3 regions of the Bradyrhizobium brasilense genome follow, and region 1 is predicted to be linked to each of the others. Evidence: predicted binding sites of a transcription regulator. Region 1 holds the regulator's gene; each other region holds the start of a gene.

Region 1 (7,404 bases):
GTGGAGGCATCGGAACAGTCTATTCCTAATGTGATCGGTATCTTAGTGAGACTTTCGGCTCGATCGATTTGACGCAGGCGGCAGCCGTGGCCCGGCGCGAGCTAGGCAAGGCGCAGGACGATCCAGGTACCCGAGCGTTGCCGGTCCGTATTCTGCATCCGTTCCGCTAGTCGGGTGACGGGGCCATCCGCTAGCCTGCCGCCCGGCAGGGATCGCAAGCGGAATGGCGGAGCAGGGCACGACGCCGGGCGGCAAACGCGGCTACGCGGGGACGTGGCCGCCGCGCACGGCTGCGCCGGTCGGCGGCTTTCTCCCGGCGCGCGCCGGCATCTGGAAGCCTCTCGTCGAGACATTGCGGCAATGGGCGCGCGCCGAGGCCGGCGCTGGCCGCCTGTTGCCCTGGGTGCCGGTGGCGTTCGGCACCGGCATCGCGTTCTATTTCGCGGCCGAACACGAGCCGGTGCTGTCGGTCGCGGCCACCGTCGCAATCCTGCTCTGCCTGCTGGCGCTGCTGCTGCGGCGGCGCAGCGTGTTTCCCGTCATCGTGATGCTGGCCGCGGTCGCCGCGGGCTTTGCGACGGCGACCTGGAAGACGGCGCGCGTCGCTCACACGGTGCTGGCGCGGCCGATGTTCTCGGTGGCGCTGACCGGCTTCGTCGAGACGCGCGACATCCGCGAGAAGACCGATCGTTTCGTGCTGCGCGTGGTTTCGATGGAGAGCCCGCGCGACATGACGAAGCTCGATCGGGTCCGGCTCTCGGTGAAGAAGGGCACCGCGCCCGACGTCGGCAGCTTCGTTGAGTTGAAGGCGCGGCTGATGCCGCCGCTCGGGCCACAGCGCCCGGGCTCCTATGATTTCGGCCGTGACCTCTATTTCCAGGGCATCGGCGCCTCCGGCTTCGTGATGGGCGCGGTCAAGACCAGGGAGCCGCCTGCGACCGGCGGCTTTGCGCTGCGCTACGCCGCCTTCATGCAGGGCCTGCGCGACGCCATCGACGCGCGGATCCGCACCACGCTCGACGGCGACCAGCGCGCGATCGCAACCGCGCTGCTCACCGGCCGGCGCGACGCGATCTCGACGCCGGTCAACGATGCGATGTTCATCTCGGGGCTCGGCCATGTGCTGTCGATCTCTGGCTACCACATGGCCGTGGTCGCCGGCGTCGTGTTCTTCGCGGTGCGCGCGCTGCTCGCGCTGTTTCCGGCGCTGACGGCGGGGCATCCGATCAAGAAATGGGCCGCGGCGGCCGCGCTGGTCGCCGCGGCGTTCTATCTGTTGCTGTCGGGCGCGGAGGTCGCGACGCAACGGTCGTTCTTCATGACCGCCGTGGTGCTGCTCGCCGTGATCGTCGACCGCCGCGCGATCACCTTCCGGACGCTGGCGGTGGCAGCGCTGATCGTGCTCGCGATCGCGCCGGAGGCGCTGGTGCATCCCAGTTTCCAGATGTCGTTCGCGGCGACGCTCGGGCTGGTGGCGCTGGTGCAGATCGGACTGCCGAACCTGCTGGCGTCGCCCGACCATTCGCCGACCGCGCGCGTCGCGCTGTGGGGCGGGCGCGAGCTCACGATGCTGATGCTGGCCTCGCTGGTGGCGGGGCTGGCGACGACGCCCTATGCCGCATTCCATTTCCACCGCGTGACGCCCTACGGGCTGCTCGCCAACCTCGCGGCGATGCCGGTGGTCTCGGCGGTCGTGATGCCGGCCGGCCTGCTGGGGCTCGTCGCCATGCCGTTCGGCTTCGACGGCGTGTTCTGGGCGATCATGGGTCTTGGCATCGACTGGATGATCCTGGTGACGCAATGGGTCGCCGCACTGCCGGGCGCGGTCGGCCGCATGGCGGCGTTCGGCATCGGGCCGCTGATCGCAGCGAGCGCCGGCATCATCCTGCTCGGGCTGCTGCGCACGCCGCTGCGCTGGTCAGGCGCGGTGCTGCTGCTGGTGGCCTCGGTCTGGGCGCTCAGGGTGCCGCAGCCGGACGTGCTGATCTCGGGCGACGGCCGCAATGTCGCGGTGCGTGGCGGTGATGGACGGCTGCATCTGATGCACAGCGCCAAGGATGCATTTTTGGTCAAGGAGTGGCTGGCGGCGGACGCCGACGCGCGCACCGCCACCGATGCGTCGCTCGGCGAGGGCGTCTCCTGCGATGCCGGCGGCTGCGTGACCCAGGGACCCGGCGGCGCCTTCGTCGCGCTGGCGACCCGGCCGGAGGCCCTGGTGGACGACTGCGAGCGCGCAGGCCTGATCGTGACGACGCGGCCGGCGCCGCAGGGCTGCGCGGCATCGGTGATCGATGCCGAGCGGCTGCGCCGCCACGGCGCGCTGGTGCTGCGACGGAGCAGGGACGGCTACGCCGTCGATGCAGTCAAGCCCGGCGGGATCGACCGGCCGTGGTCGCCGGCGGTTCCCGGCGACGGCGAGAGCGAGACGACGCTGCGCGCGCCTGCCGCCGCGCCGCGGCCCGCGGTGGATGCGACGCCGGCCGAGACCGATCTGCAGGGCGATGATTAGCCGTGGTCCGGCGAGGGCGCGCTCGGCAGCTCGAACAGGCCGAGATGGTATTCGTCGGAATCGGGGCCGGCGTCGGGCTTCTTGACGAGAGTGAAGGAAGCCTCGGGAAATTGCTCCCAGACTTTCAGGTCGTCGGCCGTTACCGTCAGCCAACCGAACCGGAACATGTAGCGGCCCGGTTCCGTGACGCGTCCAGCCTTTTGCCATGTGACCTTATCGACCACCGCGCACGTCCTCCGTGCCCGATGATGCGCCAAGGTGCCGGCCGACGCAAATCTCCTTCTGCGCCCCGGAAGCGGGAGTCCGGGGTCGCCCGAAATTGCTTAGGTCATCCGCCGCCGAATAGCTCATTCCGCGGCGACGATGCGCTCAACCCAAAAACAGCGTTGCGAATGCGGAGGGCCGCCGCTCCACAACCTTCGGCTTCTGCTCGACCGGCGGATGCAGCGCCGGCAATTGCAGCACGCTAACGCGCTGTCCCTCGACCAGCTGGGTCACCAGCACATGGCTGCCGTCGGGGAATTCGACCGCGTCATGATGCCGATCAGGCACGTCGGGCTCGACTTCGTTGAACACGCCGACGCGATAGTTCAGCGTCTTGGTCCAGATCCAGCGGCTGTCGTAGCGAACGTTCTCGGCGAAAGCGAGCTCGGTGCCCGGCAGCATGCAGACCGCGACAGTGGGGTCATTCTCCGAAGCAAAGCCGCGGGTCGACGTGCCGCGGAACGTCGTCGTGATCAGCGTCTCTCCGACAATGGCGGGGCGCGATGCCACGGCGTGCAGACTATAGTCACACATCGGATGGCTCCTCATTTCGAGGTAGCGACCCGTGCCTCTCCTTGAGGCATTAGGGCCTCTACCAGAGTGGACGATAGCGAACGAGCGTCTGCTCGTTTCTGGGCGATTGTACGACTGGTCCGAGATCGCTCCGATCACAAACACGCGACGCTGCGGAGAGGTATCGGAGCGCATCGGGCAAGCCGTACGCTACACTATCATGCAAGGAACGATCCGACGTGTTGCTCGTTCCCGGCCGCCGCAAGTATTTGCAATTCAGTATTTGCGATAAAGGCCGATCAGCTTGCCCTGGATGCGGACCCGGTTCGGCGGCAGGATGCGCACTTCATAGGCGGTGTTGGCCGGCTCGAGCGCGATCGATGCGCCGCGGCGGCGGAAGCGCTTCAGGGTGGCTTCCTCCTCGTCGATCAGCGCCACCACGATGTCGCCGGTATTGGCGACGTCGTTGCGCTGGATCAGCGCCATGTCGCCGTCGAGGATGCCGGCATCGACCATCGAGTCGCCGCGCACCTCGAGCGCGTAGTGCTCGCCGGCGCCGAGCATGTCGGGCGGCACGCTGATGGTGTGGCTGCGGGTCTGCAGCGCCTCGATCGGCGTACCGGCGGCGATCCGGCCCATCACGGGGACCGCGACCGGACGGTTGCCGTCGTCCTCGGCAATCGGCGGCGTGCTGGCGCGCCGGCCGAGGGTGCCTTCGATGACGCTGGGCGTGAAGCCGCGGCGACCGTTGCCGCCGCCGGCCGAGAGTTCGGGCAGCTTGATGACCTCGATGGCGCGGGCGCGGTTCGGCAGGCGGCGGATGAAGCCGCGCTCCTCCAGCGCAGTGATCAGGCGGTGGATACCGGACTTCGAGCGCAGGTCGAGCGCATCCTTCATCTCGTCGAAGGAGGGCGGTACGCCGGCCTCTTTCAGACGTTCATTGATGAAACGCAGTAGTTCGTACTGTTTGCGCGTGAGCATCTCGAGTATTCCCCCGGTTGATAGCGTCGTTCGATTCCGAGACTCTTCTGGTGGGGCCTGCAGGCCGGGCCTGACCTCAGGAGCATGTGCTCAATGCACCTGCTTCCACGCGGCTTCCCGAATGTAGGCACCAGTACTCGAAACAAATCATGAACGGACACTATATGTTCGATATGTGTTCCGCAACCACTTAATTTCCGGTGAACGTGTCGGGCAACGCACAATCGGCGGGGCGCGAAAACCCTATTCGGGCAGTGTCAGGATCTCGCATTCGCTGCCTTTGACGGCCGCCGCCGCGAACGGCGGGCGCACGAGAAGTGCCCGTGCCGCAGCGAGATTCCCGAGCAGCGACGAGTCCTGCTGCGTCACCGGTGTTGCGATCAGCGTGCCGTCCTCGCGCGCTTCGAGGCGCGCACGCAGATAGTCCTCGCGCTGGTCGTTGGCGGCGAGGTCGCGGCCGAGCAGGGCGCTAGCACGGCGATGATGAATCACTTTCCGGCCGCTCAGCGCCCGAATCAACGGCACCAGGAACAGGAAGGCGCAGACATAGGACGACACCGGATTGCCGGGCAGGCCGATCACCCGCATCGCGCCGAGCCGGCCATGCATCATCGGCTTGCCGGGCCGCATCGCAATCCGCCAGAACGTCATGTCGACGCCCTCGGCTTCCAGCGACCGCTTGACGAGATCGTGGTCGCCGACCGAGGCGCCGCCTGTCGTGATCAGGACATCGGCACCGGCCTCGCGCGCCCGGCGGATGCCCGCCGTGGTCGCCTCCACCGTGTCGGCGGCAACGCCGAGGTCGACGGTCTCGGCGCCCTCGGCGTGCGCCAGCGCCCGCAGCGCGTAGCCGTTGGAATAGACGATCTGGCCGGGGCCGGGCTGCGAGCCCGGCATCACCAGCTCGTCGCCGGTCGCCAGCACCGCGACCTTCGGGCGGCGGCGCACCGCAAGTTCCGGATAGTTCATGGCGGCCGCCAGCGACAGCGCGCGGTCGGACAGGCGGCTGCCGCCGGCGAGCAGCACCTCGCCCGCACGGAAGTCGACCCCGGCCTGGCGGATGTGCCGCCCGACGCTGGCGGCCTCCGAGATCGTGATGTGGTCGCCGTCGACGGCGGTGTCTTCCTGGATGATCACGGCGTCGGCGCCATTGGGGATCACGCCGCCGGTGAAGATCCGCACCGCCTCGCCGGCGCCGACCGTCCGCTCGAACGGCCGGCCGGCGGCGACTTCGCCGATCACCTTGAGCCGGGCCTTTAGATCAGCCGCATCGGCGGCGCGCACCGCATAGCCGTCCATCGCCGACATCGGCTGCGGCGGCTGGGTGCGGAGCGCCGCGAGGTCGTGCGCAAGCGTGCGGTGGTAGGCGGCATCGAGCGCGATCATCTCCTCCGGCAGCGGTTCGGCGCCGGCGAGGACGGCGGACAGGGCATCGGCAACCGGCATCAGGGCCACGCTCAGAGCTCCTCAATTCCTAATGTTCAAATTCCAAGTGCGGTCAAAGCCCTTGCCACGTCATCCGTCGACGTCACGTGGATAGCATGAAGGCCGCGCGCCCGCGCACCTTCGATATTGGCGGCCAGGTCGTCGAAGAACAGGATCCGCGACGCCGGCACGCCGATGGCTTTTACCACATGATCATAGGCCTCGGCGTCGGGTTTGCGGAAGCCGATGCTCGAGGACAGGAAGACGTTGCGGAAATGGCTGAGCAGCTCGGCATGGCTGACCGAGAAATGCGCGACATGGGCCGGATTGGTGTTGGAGAAGGCGTAAAGCGGCATCCGCTTGGCGGCCGCCGCGAGCAGCGGGGCGATGCCCGGCATCTCGCCGGTGAAGATCGCATTCCAGCCTTCGAGGAACTGGGCGTCCGTGATGTCGATGCCGAGCGTTTGGCGCAGGCTTTCGAAGAACGCCGCGTCGTCGATCCGGCCGATCTCGTAATGCTTGAAACTGTCGTCGACGACAAAGCGCGTGGCGAGCTCGGCGGGCGCACAGCCTGCATGCTGCGCCCAGTGCGCCATCACCTTGTCAAAGTTGATGTCGAGCACGACGCGGCCGATATCGAACAGCAACACGTCGACGGAGTTGGGAGTGAATTGCGAGGTCATTGCGTGAAACCGTGTACGAGAATTGCGGGCAGGCGGCAATGTCCTCGATTTCAGTGACGGGTGCGTGGATTGCACGTGGCGTTGCATTCATCGCGATACCGTTCCCGCGCACACCACCGTCGTCCCGGCGAAGGCCGGGACCCATAACCACCGCATTTGATCAGGAACGGGATCGTGGCCCCAGCGTCGCGCAACAATTGAGATTTGGGGTAATGGGTCCCGGCCTTGGCCGGGACGACGGCGGGTGTCGTCGCTTGTGCGTCAAACATCCGCATTCTCGCGACATGATCTGTCCGAGCCTTGCTCTTTTCACCCTATATTTTTGCTGCGGGGTTTGGCTTGCCGCGTCGGGCAACTCAGTGGCACGCGCGCGCGCTTTCAGGGTACCAAGCGACTTGATGCCTGCCGGCGGCTTGGTGCCCGCCGGCGTCGCTCTCACAGCCTGGACAGCGCCAAGCCGAGGTAACCGATCAGCGCACCGGTGCTGAGAATGATGACGACGAGCGCCTGTTCTGAGCGTGCTTGCAAGGTTTTCCGGGTCACGGCGTTGGACGCTCCGTCTTCGAGATCATGCGGTCCAACGAACAGCATCAATTTCCGTTCCGGTCCTTCCCCCGGGAACCTTCACGACCTGCCGAGTGACGCGACGGACGCGGAACAGGAACGCGGCTCGGCTGCCTATGAGGGCGGCGCGATCCCCGGAACGGGGAAAGCGCGGCACATCTCGACGCTGTTCGACCTCAGTCGCTTGACGACCGCTGCATCTCCCTTCGACCGGAGGGATTCCGCAATGAGTTCGGCGATGAGGCGCATTTCGGGCTCGCCCATGCCGCGCGTGGTCGCCGCCGGCGTCCCGAGGCGGATGCCGCTCGGCCTGAGCGGCGGCCGCGGATCGTCGGGAATGATCTGCTTGTTTGCGGTGATCCCGACGGCGTCGAGGATGTTCTCGGCCGCGCCGCCGTCCAGGCCGACGCTGGCCACCGTATCCACAACCATCATGTGATTGTCGGTTCCGCCGGTGATCAACGT
Region 2 (7,404 bases), 3.2 Mb from region 1:
TTCTACGCGACCGGCGGTCTCGCCTTCGGCGAGCTGCGCGGCGAGACGTTCGGCATCACGGAGAGCCACACCAATGCGGGCTTCACCGTCGGTGCCGGCGCCGAAATGGGCTTCGCCCCGCACTGGAGCGCCAAGATCGAGTATCTCTACGTCGACCTTGCCAACAGCAATTTCACGATCACCGGTGGCGTGTCGAACGGCTACAGCTTCAGCCTGGTTCGCGCCGGCATCAACTATCACTTCTGAGAACAAGAAAACGTCGACCATCAACTCCCGGCCGCGCCTTGCGCGGCCGGGTTTTTCTTTGTGTTGATGATCTCAACGTCGCGCACGACCGTATACACGCCGCGGCGTCCGCGAATCCAATCGGTGGGCCGCACGTGTGGGATATGCGGCACCGCCAGTCGCGTCCGCATCATGCAGGTGGTCATCCAGCGAGCGCTAGCCGCGCTCGGCAGTCAACTCACACGCAACGCCTCATTCGGTGTTCATCCCGAGCCGCGCATCGCGAGCGCTCGTCATGAGACCACCAGGTTGACCGCCTTCGGGCCCTTGCCCTTCTTGTCGGGCTCAACCTCGAACGTAATGCGTTGTCCTTCAGTCAGGTCCTTCAATCCTGCACGCTCGACGGCTGTGATGTGAACGAACACATCGCGGCCGCCATCATCAGGCTTGATGAAGCCGTAGCCACGCTCTCCGTTGAAGAACTTGACTGTCCCAGTCATGGCCATCGGGAAACTCCTCCCCCGTATTGCTCCACCGCTACGCGCACGCCGCGTACCGGTTGACCGACATTCGCTTGTCGGAAGCTTGGCCACCTGAACAGGCCGGCGTCACGCCGCCGGTCCGCCTGGATTTTATTTCGGCCTTGTCACTCCGCCGCAACCATTCGCGGAAGCGGAACGTAAAGCCAGTCGTAACAGGATGAGCATAATACGGTTCCGCGCAAATTGCCTATGCTCAAAATTGAACTTTTCAGTAGGAGGTGTCGATCATGGTTTAGGCGTCTCGAGTCTGAAGCGTCCCGCGCCGCCTTGACCGAGCGGCTTCTCGAGTTCGGGCAGGATGATCTTCAACTCATTCGCCAGCGTCCACGGCGGATTCACCAGCAAAAGCCCTGTGGAAACGAGGCCTGCGCCTGCTTCTTGCGGTGCCACACTGAATTCCAATCGCAGGCATTTGCCGGCGGGCCGGCTGCTTGCTGCTGCAGCGACCACACTGCGCGTTAGCTCATCGGTGGCTCTCCGGGTTTTTACGGGGTACCACAAAAGATACGAGCCGGTCGGCCACTTCGCGTACGCTTCCGTGAAAGCGCTGGCCAGCCGCTCGAACTCGTCCTTCGCTTCGAACGGCGGATCGATCAGCACCAGGCCGCGCCGTTCGTTCGGCGGCACGAATGCGGGCAGCGCCATCCAGCCGTCGAGATCGACGACGCGCGCTTGCGCGTCGCGTCGCAAGGCGTCGATCAGTTGTTTGCGCGCCGTCGGTTCGATCTCGCAGGCGGTGAGGCGATCTTGCGGACGCAGCAGCGCCCGAGCGATCAACGGCGAACCAGGATAGGCTTTCAGCTCGCCTTTCGGATTGAATGCCCTGACGATGTCGAGATAGGGCGCGATCAGCGGCAATGCCTGGTCGGAGAGCCGCGCCTGCATCAGCCGGGCGATGCCGGTGAGCCATTCGCCGCCGCGCTGCGCTTCGCTCGACGTCAAATCATAGAGGCCGGCGCCGGCATGGGTGTCGATGACGCGGAACGGCGCCGGCTTGTCCTGCAGATAGGTGAGCATGCGCACCAGCACGATGTGCTTGATGACGTCGGCAAAGCTGCCGGCATGAAAGGCGTGACGGTAGTTCATGTGATGATCGTGCTGCGCTCCCAAAGGGTGCGCATGTTGTACTCGTCATGCCCGGGCTTGTCCCGGCCTTCGCTAAGGCTTCGGCGGGGTTAACGTCCGAGCTTGGCGTAGCCGGCTCCCGGGCATCTGCGCCTTATCTTGCTTGTTTCGCGATGGCGCAGGTGGCCGGGGCGTTCTGCGCGACGACTCGCGGCGCGGGTCTGCCGGCCATGACGCAGAGAGTTTCAGCCACCGCGAACCGGCGGCATCAGCACCTGATCGCGGCGGCAGGCGCGGCGATCGATTTCCTCGCAGGAGCGGAATTGCAGATCCTTGCTGAGGCAGATCCGCACCTCGCTGAGCCGCTTGCTGTCGCAGGTCACCGAGATCGCGGAGTTGCTGAGGCCAGGATTGACCTTGATGAACGCCGTTTCCAGCTCGTCGGGCGCGACCGTCTTCGGCTCCGACAATTGCAGGAATTCCTCGGGGATCTTCACCGTGGCGCGGGCCTTGCGGATGGCTTCGAAATAGGCGCGCTCGCCGAGACCGGAGCAGGTGCCGTGCTTGTCCCACTCGTTGTAGATCAGCCCGGGCGCCGGCATCAGGTCGAGCATCGAGCTCATGATGCTGCGGGCGAGTCGCGGCGAGGGCCGCTGGCAGTATTCCGGAAAGCCCCGCTCATATTGCGGCCAGAGGCCGTGCACCACGAAGGAATAGGGCCGTCCGCCGCACTGCGCCTGCGTGCCGCGGCCGTTGTTGCCGCGCTCGCTCGCCGCCTCGCAGAACGAGGGCGACCACGACAGCGACAGCACATAGAAATCGAACTCACCGGGCGCATTCTGGCGGCGATCCTGGGCCGAGGCCCCAACCGCACTGCACAGAATAATGGCAACCGAAATCAAAAATCGGGAAATCGTGTCCAACCGAGGCATCAAACGCTCCCTCACTCGACCGCCCGGAGCCTAGCAGGCCGCGAGAACATTTCAAGAACAAAAAGCCGCCGTCCAAATGGCGGCGGCTCCTGCTTTAGCAGTCTGGTCGGAGATCAGGGCCGGGCGGCCTTGCAGGACGGGTTATAGGCCCAGTTGCGGTCGAGCCCCGCGACGCACCATTCGACACCCTGATTGATGCTGGCAAAGCCGCCATCCTCGATGATCGAATAGTGCACCTTGCGCACCTTGCCGTCGCTCAGCATCGCCTCGCCCGTGCAATAACGGCGCGGAATATTGTCGGACTGCCAGGGACGGAAGGCGGTTTCGTGAATCCCGTTGAAGCCGGTGATCACGAGCGGCGAATTCCAGAAGGTGGCTTCCTTTTCCTGGAATTGCGTGCTGATGACCGTCAGGGCCTTCTCGCATGGGGCCACATTGCCGTCATAGCGCGGGCCGGACAGCCAGAAGTTCATTTCGAGCGGATTGGCGGCCTGGGCCGTACCCCCGAAAGCCAGCAAGCCGACTACGAGTGCGGCGCCGAGGCCGAGCTTGCGGCCGAGTTTATTGCGGGAGTTGAACAGGTTGCGCATGCGAATCCACCCGATTATCCGATGCCGCGGACGGTGCCGCGAAGCCCCGGCAAGGTCAAGTGCAGGGCGGCAACACCTGCGGAGAAGTCCACTTTGGGGAGCCGGCTCGTTCTTTTCACGGTCGCCGGCGCACTCTATGTTGGCTCGAAGCGAAATGGAGTCTGCGATGCGAAGGAAATTGGCCGCTTGCCTGGTTGCCGTTTGCGGGATGCTGGCCGTTGTGCCGGCGCGGGCGGATTGGATGCAGCCGGTGCCGCCATTCAAGGGCAATGATACCGGCGGTATCATCGCCTATACGCTGGCGACCCAGAACGACGCCCGGCAGCTCGCCGTCGATCACTGCGCCTCCTACGGCAAGGTGGTCAAGTTCCTTGCGATGCAGAACTATCCGGGCGGCTACATCTCTTTCGCCTGTCGCTGGGTGCCCTATGGCGCAGCCCAGAGGCCGCTGCGCACGCTCTACTGAGCGCGCACCAGATCTTTCGATCGTTCAGCCGGGAGCCGACCGCATGACCCGACAGCTTGCCTTGCTTGGTTCGGCTGTGTGCCTTGTCCTGTCCGCTGGCGCCGCAAGTGCCGTCGACCTGCCGATCCGCAAGGCCGGTCTGTGGGAGATGAAGATGGTGCGCACCGGCGGGCCGATGCCGGAAATCACCATGCAGCACTGCACCGACGAGACCACCGACAAGGAGATGAGTGCGGCGGCCTCGCCGATGGCCAAGGAAGTCTGCTCCAAGCAGGATATCCAGAAGACCGCGACCGGCTATGTCAGCGACAGCGTCTGCAGCGTCGCCGGCATGACGATGCAAAGCCATGCCGAGATCGTCGGAGATTTTAATTCCGCCTACACGGTGAAGAGCACCTCGCATGCCGAGGGCGGCGCGGCCGGCTCGCGCGACACCACGATGACCATCGAGGCGAAGTGGCTCGGCGCCTGCAAGAGCGACCAGAAGGCCGGCGACATCATCATGCCCGGCGGCATGAAGATGAACGTCAAGGACATGGAAAAGCTGAAGAGCCTCCTGCCCAAGCAGAAGTAGCGCGCAGCGCATCCGGCTGTTGCCGCGCGCCTGAATGCATCGCCTCGCATGCTGAGAGGCTGCGCCGCTTGCACCACCATCACTTCGAGTAGCTCGCGACAAAATTGCAAAGCAATCTTGCGCTGAGGCGATGTGCAATCCATCCGATCCCTCCCCGTCACCCCTAGGGCCATCGCATATGCCCCTTGGCGACCGCGCAAGTGCTTGGCCTCGTGGTTCGAGACGCGCCGCAAGCGGCGCTCCTCACCATGAGGGTCTACTATTGTGCCGCAGAACAAGACCTCATCCTGAGGAGCCCGCAAGGCGGGCGTCTCGAAGGATGGCCACGAGCACACCGCCACGAAATGCGATAGCCTTTGCGCGGGGGTGACGGTTCACCGCGTTCGTGCGCTCATCGGCGTGCGATGACGTCGACGGGATGCAACATCATTGAATGATCGCTGCGTGCCTCGCGTTCGAGACTCTCTGCGAGAGACGACGCGCATCGCATTCGCATTCGTTGTGTCGAAAGCCTGACGCGCCAAGATGTCGTTTTGAATCGTTCCAGCGTTGCGCATCTTGAATCACTCCAGTGTTGCGCTTCGTTGCTGCTTCCATCGATTCTATTTTGCGCGTGTGGAATTTCGATCATCCCGCCGATAGAAGTCCGCCCCAATCGATGCCGGCCTTGTCGCAAACGCGGCTCGATCGATGTAGGCGTAAGGCAATGTGGGGATTTGTTCGGTGGGAATGGCTTCGTTGCGGAGCAAGCGCGGCTTGCTTGCATCAACGGCTGCGATCAATGCAGCGCTACTCGGTTCGGTCGTGCTTGTGCCAATGGGTGCAGACGTCGCCACCGCTCAGGCGCAGACAAGTCCTCCGCAGAACAATGTCAGCGAACTTCCCGCAGTGACGGTGGATGAACCTGGCGCCGCAAGGAAGCGCGGTGCCGTCGTTTCAAGCCAGAACACCAGGGCTTCGCGCGCGGTCGCGGCGAACCGGCGCCGCAGTGCCGCGGCGCCCGCCCGGAGCCAGGCTCCGCGGTCGCAAGGCACAGGAGGCGCGATCGGCATGACCACGGGTTACGTCGCGACCGCGAGCACGGCCGGCACCAAGACCAGCACGGCGCTGATCGAGACGCCGCAGTCGCTTTCGGTCGTCACGCAAAAGGAGCTAAGGGATCGCAACGTTCAGACGCTCAAGGACGCCGTCAGCTACACGCCCGGCGTGACGACCACGGCGTTCGGCTATGATCCGAGGTTCGATAGTTTCTACATCCGTGGCTTCGACGCGACCTATGCAGGGATCTATCGCGACGGCCTGCGCCAGGGCGGCGGCAACTTCGCAATTCCCAAGATCGAACCCTACGGTCTCGACAGCGTGTCGATCCTCCGCGGACCAGCCTCGGGCCTCTATGGCCTCGGCTCTCCAGGAGGCATCGTGGATGTCACGACCAAGCGGCCGCCGTTGACGGCATTCGGTGAGGTGCAGCTGCAGGGCGGCACCTACGACCGTTACCAGGGCAGTTTCGATGTCGGTGGTCCGGTGCCCGGCAGCGATCAGCTGTACTACCGGCTGACGGGCCTGCTTCGCGACGCAAAGACCTGGTACCCCGGCAACGACGACGATCGCGCCTATATCGCGCCGGCGCTGACCTGGCGGCCGGACGCCGACACGTCCTTCACCATCCTCAGCGAATATCAAAAGAGCCGAACCGCCGCCAGCATCGGCAATTTCCGCACGCCCGACGGACAATTGACCAACATCTACTCGAATGATCCGGCGTTCAGCGCAATGGATCAGAAGCAATATCGCATCGGCTACGCGTTCGAGCATAATGTCGACGACGTGTGGACGGTGCGGCAGAACTTCCGCTTCTACCAGGTCGACGTCGACGCGAAATACACCCAGATCGATTCGATCGACGGCAGCACCAATCTGGCGTCGCGGTCGGCCTGGCGGATCCTGGACAGCTTCAACACGGTGACACTCGACAATCAGGCCGAGGCCAAGTTCATGCTCGGCGCGATCAAGAATACCGTGCTGTTCGGCGTCGACTACGGTCACTCCTCCTACAACGACAAGATCGGTTACGGGCCGGCGCCCGATCTCAATCTCCTGACCATGAACTACGGCGCCCAGGCGATCGCGACGCCGACATTCTCGATCTTCAACAAGCAGTCGACCGACGAGGTCGGTGTCTATGCACAGGAGCAGGCCAAGCTCGGCGGCTTCATTCTGACGCTCAACGGGCGCCAGAGCTGGGTGTCGCAGACGACGACCGCGGGTCTGGACGGCGTGCCGTCAACGCAAAAGGCCACCGCCTTCACGGGCCGTGCGGGCCTCAGCTACGTCTTCGACAACGGCATTGCGCCCTATATCAGCTACGCGACGGCATTCGCCCCGCAGGTCGGCGTCGACGCATCCGGATTGCCGTTCAGGCCGACCACCGGCGAGCAGAAGGAAGTGGGCATCAAGTATCAGATGCCGAACGTTCCGGTGCTGTTGACCGCCGCGGTGTTCGACATCACGCAGGACAATGTGCTGCGCACCGATCCGAACAACATGGCGTTCCAGGCAGCGACCGGGCAGGTCGAATCCAAGGGCGTGGAGCTCGAGGCGAAGCTGGCGCTCAAGCAGGGATTTGATCTCACCGCCGCCTACACCCATCTCAACGTCGTGATCACGCAGGGCAATCCCGATACGACCGGCAATGAGCTCTCCGGCATTCCGAGGAATTCCTTCGCCGCCTTCGGCAAATATACGTTCCAGTCCGGCGTGCCCGTCGAAGGCCTCGGGCTTGGTCTCGGCGTGCGCTATATCGGCACGAACTTCGGCAACGACCAGAACACGTTCCAGAATGCGGCGACGACGCTGTTCGATGCGGTGATCGATTACGATCTGGGCAAGCTGGACCGGCGCTTCCTCGGCGCGACCGCGCGCCTGAACGCCACCAATCTGTTCGACACGCACTACCAGACCTGCCAGTCCGGCTACTGTTATGCCGGCGAACGGCGGCAGGTCATCGGCA
Region 3 (7,404 bases), 1.5 Mb from region 1:
TACGGCAGGAACGAGGTGATGCGCGTGCCGGTGGCGTCGACATCGGCATAGATGCTGTAGGCAACGAACAGCAGCGCGGCCGCAACCACGCCCAAATAGATAACCCCGGTGAGAGGATGAAAGCCCTTGTCGAGGTCCGGACCCTTTTTCAGGGCGGGCTCGATCGAGCCGGGTAACGCCATATCGCTCATGGTAAACTCCTGTCCCAATGCTCCCGATTTTGATCGATGCATATGACAAGCAATTGAAATCCGGCCCGCGAGCCGCGCCGGTCTCCCGTGGCGGTGGACATCGAGCCGAAGTTTTGTGCAACGCATTGAGCGCGCACGTGGCTTCGCGGCCTCGTGGCAATCTTCAGCAACAAGGATCGCGGATCGCGACGGAAAGCTGTGGCCTGCGTTTCGCAGGACGAGACAATGTGCGGAGGACATCACACTGGCATCCGGCCGGCCGGGCAGCCGGAGAATTCGGCGGACGCCTGCGAGTGAAAGGTTGCGAAATGACGGAGGGGGATTGAGAGATGAGGTGGCGCGCCGCACGATCGGGGCTAGCAAACCGCGCAGCGCGCCCGCCTCAGGGTACGTCATGGCGTGAACATGACGCCCGATACCTGCGGAACACGCTACCTTACCACGGATCAATTCAAGGTTGTAGGTATTTGTCCGCAGCTTAGAACAATTTCTCGTTGCGATGTGGTTCCTCAGGTTCCGTCGGTTTTGCGGAACTCACGCTGCATCGGCTGATCTGCGCAACTGATGTGCGGCGATTTTCAGGTCGTCGATAAAGCGCTGATATTCCAGCGCCTTGGCTTTTTCATCCGGCAGCCGCAACAGATAGGACGGGTGCACAGTGACGAGCACCTTGGTTCCGTCGTGGTCGATCAGATGGCCGCGGTTCTTGTTGATCGGCGTGATCTTGCCGAGCACGCTCTGCGCCGCGGTGGCGCCGAGCGCCATCACGAGGTCCGGCTTGATGGTGGCGAGCTCGCGCTCATACCACTGGCGGCAGGCGCGGATCTCCGGTGTGCTCGGCTTCTGGTGCAGCCGGATCTTGCCGCGCGGCACGAATTTGAAGTGCTTCACTGCGTTGGTGACATAGACCTTGCGACGATCGATGCCGGCTTCCTGCAGCGCGCGATCGAGCATCTGGCCGGCCGGTCCGACGAAGGGGTGGCCTGCGAGATCTTCCTTGTCGCCGGGCTGCTCGCCGACCAGCATCAGCGTTGCGCTCTGCGGTCCCTCGCCGAACACGGTCTGGGTTGCGTCTTTCCATAGCGGGCAGGCGCGGCAATCGGCGGCCTCCTCGCGCAAGGCCGCGATCGTGTCGTGAGCTTGCCTGTCTTGAACTTGCTTGCCTTGAACTTGCTTGCGGGGCATCGGCGTATCCTGCCGCTTCTGCGGCTCGGCCGCCTTGCGTGCGATGAAGGGGCCGCTGGTCATGCGCATTGCGTCTTCGATCAGAGGCTTAATGATCGAGTCCTCGGGCAGGTTCCTCCAATAGGCTTGCGGCATCTCCATCACTTTCAGCCGTGCGGGATTGAAGCGGCCGTTGTCGTGACGCCGCCAGGCCTCCTCGAGCCGGTCCTCGGTCGGCACTTCGGATTTGGCGACGCCCGGCGTGATCGAGATCGCGTGCCCGTCCCAATGTGCGCAGACGTCGGGGGTCAGGATCGACCACGGCATGTCGGCGAAGCGGCCGGCGAAGAACGGCGCGGCAAGCTCGACGATGCGATGCTCCGGCTCGAACCATGCGACGTAATGCGCCGTCCGCTCGCGGCCGATCTCGCGGAAGCGCAGATGCGCATGCATCCTGTCGATATCGACATAGACCGCGCGCGCCATCGCGTGGACCTCGGTGACATCGGGATCATCGGTCGCACCGAGCAGATCGTGACGGCTGCGCAGCCGCCACAGCAGGCGATAGAGCAGGGCAAAGCGTTCGTCACTGCGATGCAGGATCGCGGCCTTTGCGAGCTCGACGAATTTGGCCGACACATTGAACCGCGCCTGCGGCGTATCCGGCAATTCATTCACGCAGGATGCCGACGACAATTCGTCGTCGCTGCGTACGGTCCACATGATCTCCGCGGGCTTCACATCGTTCAGCGCCAATCGCCGCGCGGCCTTGCGCCAGCCCTCGAAATCGGTGTCGTTGTCGAGCACGATGATGCGCATGCGATTGCTCCGTTTCCGTCACGCCGCCATTTTCGGGGCCTGCGTGGCTAACACTGCGGAAGATCAGGGCCCGTCCGGTCGGCGGCTGCTGAATCCCATTGATTCCACTCATGAATCAATGAGCTCACCAATCCGATTGACTCCGCGGGCCCTGTTAGCTTTATATTAGAACATATCATGAACAAATGAGCCAGTCCCTGGTTCTCTGTTCAGACCAGTGACGGCCTCAAATTTTGGTTGGAAGGAGCGGCGCATATGCCGGAGCGCGATCAGCAAAAGTGGTCGCCGGTTTTGCGTCCGATCGCGCTCCTCTTTTTTAAGAAAGGCGCATGATCTTGTCGCCAAACCGCTCACACTTTGGCGGATCATGCGCCGCCGCACGCATGGGGACGCTTGCGTCTCTGCGCGGCAGCATCGCGCGCATCGAGGCGCCATCGGATGCGGCGATGCCGAACCGCGTCGCGCTCGGCCACGCCGGCGCGGATGCGATGCTGCGCGGCGGGCTTGCGCCGGCAACATTGCACGAGGTGTTCGCAGCCGGCCATCAGGGCGGCGCGGCGACCGGCTTCATTGCGGGGCTCGCCGGACGGCTGTCGGCGCGCAAGCCGCTGGTCTGGGTGCGGCAGGATTTTTCCGATCGCGAAAACGGCGCGCTGTCGATGCGCGGGCTTGCCGAGCTCGGCCTCGATCCGCGCCTCTTGGTCACGGTGCGCGCCGCCGATGTCGACAGCGGTTTGCGCACCGCGGCCGACGCGCTCGCCTGCGATGCGCTCGGCGCGGTCGTGCTCGAGGTCTGGGGCCAGGCGCGCCAGCTTGATCTCGTCGCCAGCCGCAAACTGACCCTGGCCGCGCAAGCCTCCGGCGTCACCGCGCTGGTGCTGCGGATCGCGGCAACTCCGATCCCCTCGACCGCGGAGACGCGCTGGATCGTGCGCGCGGCGCATTCGCCGCCGGGCAATGCCGCGAGGGTGTGGGGCACGCCGCGCTTCGAGGCCGAACTCGTGCGCAATCGTCATGGCCCGGTCGGGCGATGGATCATGGAATGGAAATGTGATGAGTGCCAATTCAGTGAACCGTCGGCGTATCCTCAGCCTGTGGCTGCCACGCCTGCCCATCGACCGCATCAAACGCAAGCTCGCGCAGGACATCGCCTCGCAAGTTGATGCACGGGAGGTGGCAGGGCTCCCTCTCCCGCAAGCGGGAGAGGCGAAGAAAGCAGAACTCCCCAGCGTCGTCGTCGCAAAAGACCACAACGCCATCCTGCTGCACGCGATCGACGAGGCCGCGGTGCGCGCCGGGCTGTCGATCGGGCTGCCGCTCGCCAATGCGCGGGCGATCTGTCCGGAGCTCACGGTCTATGATGCCGATCCCGCTTCCGATCTGAAGACGCTGAACGACATCGCCGACTGGTGCGATCGCTTCACGCCGCTGGTCGCGCTCGATCTGCCTTACGGGCTGTTTCTCGACATCACCGGCTGCGCGCATCTGTTCGGCGGCGAGCGCGCGCTGCTGCAGACCGTGACGGGGGCGCTGAGCCGGCGCGGCTTTGCCGTCAGCGCGGCGATTGCCAGCACCTCGATCGCGGCGCGTACGCTGACGCGCACCGCCTCGGGCAAGATTGTCGCCGATGGCGAGGAAGCGGCGGCGGTCGGCCCGCTGCCGGTGTCGGCGCTCGGTGCCGATGCCGCTGTCACCACCGGCCTGCGCCGCGCCGGCTTGAAGACCATCGGCGATGTCGCCTCGCGCGCGCCGCATGAAATCTCGGCGCGGTTCGGTGCGGCCTTCACCACCTTGCTCAGCCACGCGCTCGGGCAGGGCGATGCCCCGATCAGCCCGCGCAAGCCGCTGCCCGATTACATCGTCGAGAAGCGTTTCCCCGAGCCGATCGCGACCGACACCGTGATCGCGCTAACGCTCTCAAGCCTCGCCAAGATGCTGGTTGCGGCGATGGACAAGCAGGGCAAGGGCGCCCGGCAGCTGGAGGCGAGCTTCTTCCGCACTGACGGCGCGGTGCGCGCGATCATGGTCGAGACCGGGCGTCCGGTGACGCGGCCCGAGATGATCGACCGCCTGTTCCGCGAGCGGCTCGATGCGCTGAACGATCCGCTCGATCCCGGCTTCGGCTTCGATCTTATTCGCCTCGCTGCCGGCCGCACCGAGATCGTGGTGCAGCAGCAGCGCGATCTCGACGCCACCATACACGACAATGACGAGCTCTCGGCGCTGATCGATCGCATCGCCGCGCGCATCGGCGGAAAACGCGTCGTCGTGCATCTGCCACTGGAAAGCCACATCCCCGAACGATCGGCGCTCGCGCTGCCGGCGCAGCATCATCTGGCCGCGGCCAGCGCCGCCGCCTGGCCGGAGCGCGTCGCCGGCGAACCGCCGCTGCGTCCGCTCAGGCTGTTCGAGCGGCCCGAACCGATCAAGGTGCCGTTCGCGACCGTGCCCGACGGTCCGCCGCATCAATTCACCTGGCGGCGCGCGCAGCACGAGGTGGTGCGGGTCGAGGGTCCCGAGCGCATCGCGATGGAATGGTGGAAGCAGGACGGCGCGTCGCTGACGCGCGATTATTTCCGCGTCGAGGACGCCGAGGGCCAGCGCTTCTGGATCTTTCGCGACGGCCTCTACGAGAGCGAGCTGCGGGACGAGGAGGGCAAGCCCGTTCCGGCCAACTGGTATGTGCATGGGCTGTTCGCATGAGCACACCTCCACCCGACTATGCCGAGATCGGCATCACCAGCAATTTCTCCTTCCTGCGCGGCGGTTCCGATCCGCGCGCCTATGTGCATCAGGCGAGCGAACTCGGGATTCCCGTGATCGGGCTCGCCGATCACAACACGCTGGCCGGCGTGGTGCGCGCCTGGAAGGAGCTCGACAGCGAGAAGGTCGCCCATCCGCCAAAGCTCTTGATCGGCGCCCGCATCGTCTTCATCGACTCTACGCCCGACATCCTGGTCTATCCGCGCGATCGCGCCGCCTATGGCCGGCTGTGCCAGCTCCTGACCCGCGGCAAGCGCGGCGACGACATCGTGCGGATCGAGAAAGGCGAGTGCCATCTGAAGCTCGCCGACCTCCTCGACTTCGCCGAAGGCCAGCTTTTGGTGCTGGCGCTGCCGCATCGGTTCGAGGCTACCGATGCGCTCGATATCCTTGCGCAACTGAAGGCAAGCGCCGCCGACGGCGTCTGGCTCGCCGCAAGCCTGCTCTATCGCGGCGACGACAGGCGCCGCCTCGCGCGGCTGCATGGCCTCGCCACTGACGCCGGCGTGCCGCTCATCGCCACCAACGAGGTGCTCTATCACCATCCGGCGCGCCGTCCGCTGCAGGATGTGCTGACCTGCATCCGCGAAAAGACCACGATCGAGGCGGTCGGCCGCAGGCTCGAGGCCAATGCCGAGCGGCATCTCAAGCCGGCGCATGAAATGGTCAGGTTGTTTCGCGATCTGCCTGACGCGATCGCGGAAACCATGCGCTTTGCTACGCGCATCTCTTTCTCGCTCGACCAGCTCAAATATCAGTATCCCGACGAGCCGGTGCCGCCGGGCAAGACCGCGCAGCAGCATCTGGAAGACCTGACCTGGGCCGGTGTCGACAAATATTTCGGCGGCGAGATCGACGAAAAGCTTCGCACCACTCTGAACAAGGAGCTCGCGCTGATCGCCGAGCTGAAATACGCGCATTACTTCCTCACCGTGCACGACATCGTGCACTATGCGCGCAGCCAGAACATTCTGTGCCAGGGGCGCGGCTCGGCGGCCAATTCCGCGGTCTGCTTCGTGCTCGGCGTCACCTCGGTCGATCCGACCAAGGTCGATCTGTTGTTCGAACGTTTCATCTCCAAGGAGCGGCTGGAGCCGCCCGACATCGACGTCGATTTCGAGCATTCGCGGCGCGAGGAGGTGATGCAATATGTCTACCGCCGCTACGGCCGCCACCGTGCCGCGATCATCGCCACCGTGATCCATTATCGCCCGCGCAGCGCGATCCGCGATGTCGGCAAGGCGCTCGGGTTGACCGAGGATGTCACCGCGGCGCTCGCCGACACCGTGTGGGGCAGCTGGGGCAAGGGCCTCAACGACATGCAGGTGCGCCAGGCCGGGCTCGATCCCAAAAATGCGATGATCAACCTCGCAGTCGAGCTCGCCACTGAGCTGATCGAGTTTCCGCGCCATCTCTCGCAGCATGTCGGCGGCTATGTGCTGACCCAGGACCGGCTCGACACCTATGTGCCGATCGGCAACGCCGCGATGGACGACCGCACCTTCATCGAATGGGACAAGGACGACGTCGATGCGCTTCATATGATGAAGGTCGACGTGCTGGCGCTCGGCATGCTGACCTGCATCCGCAAATGTTTCGACCTGATCGCCGACCACAAGGGCGAGCACTGGGAGCTCGCCACCGTCCCGCAGGACGAAAAAGAAGTCTACGACATGCTGTGCCGCGGCGAGTCGCTCGGCGTGTTCCAGGTCGAGAGCCGGGCGCAAATGAATATGCTGCCGCGGCTGAGGCCGCGCACCTTCTACGATCTCGTCATCGAGGTCGCGATCGTGCGTCCCGGTCCGATCCAGGGCGACATGGTGCATCCTTATCTGCGCCGGCGTAACAAGCAGGAGCGGGTGACTTATCCATCGCCGGCGCCCGACCAGGGCGACAAGGACGAACTCTACAACGTGCTGCATAAGACGCTCGGCGTGCCGCTGTTTCAGGAGCAGGCGATGCGGATCGCGATCGAGGCGGCAAAGTTCACCTCCGAGGAAGCCAACGGCCTGCGCCGCTCGATGGCGACCTTCCGCAACCTCGGTACCATCGGCAGCTACGAGGAGAAGCTGGTCGGCAACATGGTGGCGCGCGGCTACGATCCGGACTTCGCCCGCAGCTGCTTCGACCAGATCAAGGGCTTCGGCAGTTACGGCTTCCCGGAAAGCCACGCCGCGAGTTTCGCTCAACTCGTCTACATCTCCTCATGGCTGAAGCACCATCATCCCGATGCGTTCTGCTGCGGCCTGCTCAACTCGCAGCCGATGGGCTTCTATGCACCGGCCCAGATCGTCGGCGACGCCCGCAAGAACGGCGTCACGGTGCGCGAGGTCGATGTCTCCTTCAGCTTTGCGCAGAACACGCTGGAGGAGAAGGTCGGCGATCATTGCGCGGTGCGGCTCGGCTTTCGCCAGATCGACGGATTTCACTGGCTGGATGAGGACGAGGAGCAGTTGAAACAGCTTCA

The links. The regulator LexA, encoded in region 1, represses DNA repair genes until DNA is damaged. The targets are predictions, from matches to a motif close to TGTTCNNNNTGTGTTCNG.
Region 2: a site for LexA is predicted at 2,807-2,824, ahead of QA635_RS35860 (ribonuclease T2 family protein). Genes of this name have one in related genera too.
Region 3: a site for LexA is predicted at 2,341-2,358, ahead of QA635_RS28305 (ImuA family protein). Genes of this name have one in related genera too.

What each region holds. Positions count from the first base shown of each region.
Region 1 is NZ_CP121669.1:4,522,663-4,530,066, forward strand. It holds gene QA635_RS21245 (ComEC/Rec2 family competence protein) at 224-2,509, shown strand; gene QA635_RS21250 (hypothetical protein) at 2,506-2,733, opposite strand; gene QA635_RS21255 (hypothetical protein) at 2,879-3,307, opposite strand; gene lexA (transcriptional repressor LexA) at 3,563-4,267, opposite strand; gene QA635_RS21265 (molybdopterin molybdotransferase MoeA) at 4,511-5,722, opposite strand; gene QA635_RS21270 (HAD family hydrolase) at 5,749-6,375, opposite strand; gene QA635_RS21275 (hypothetical protein) at 6,811-6,966, opposite strand; gene QA635_RS21280 (serine hydroxymethyltransferase) at 7,054-7,404, opposite strand, start outside.
Region 2 is NZ_CP121669.1:7,768,088-7,775,491, reverse strand. It holds gene QA635_RS35875 (outer membrane protein) at 1-246, shown strand, start outside; gene QA635_RS35870 (cold-shock protein) at 519-731, opposite strand; gene QA635_RS35865 (23S rRNA (adenine(2030)-N(6))-methyltransferase RlmJ) at 993-1,853, opposite strand; gene QA635_RS35860 (ribonuclease T2 family protein) at 2,078-2,764, opposite strand; gene QA635_RS35855 (hypothetical protein) at 2,878-3,354, opposite strand; gene QA635_RS35850 (hypothetical protein) at 3,521-3,820, shown strand; gene QA635_RS35845 (DUF3617 domain-containing protein) at 3,864-4,394, shown strand; gene QA635_RS35840 (TonB-dependent siderophore receptor) at 5,445-7,404, shown strand, end outside.
Region 3 is NZ_CP121669.1:6,026,673-6,034,076, reverse strand. It holds gene QA635_RS28315 (inorganic phosphate transporter) at 1-191, opposite strand, end outside; gene QA635_RS28310 (UdgX family uracil-DNA binding protein) at 726-2,174, opposite strand; gene QA635_RS28305 (ImuA family protein) at 2,558-3,337, shown strand; gene QA635_RS28300 (Y-family DNA polymerase) at 3,228-4,877, shown strand; gene QA635_RS28295 (error-prone DNA polymerase) at 4,874-7,404, shown strand, end outside.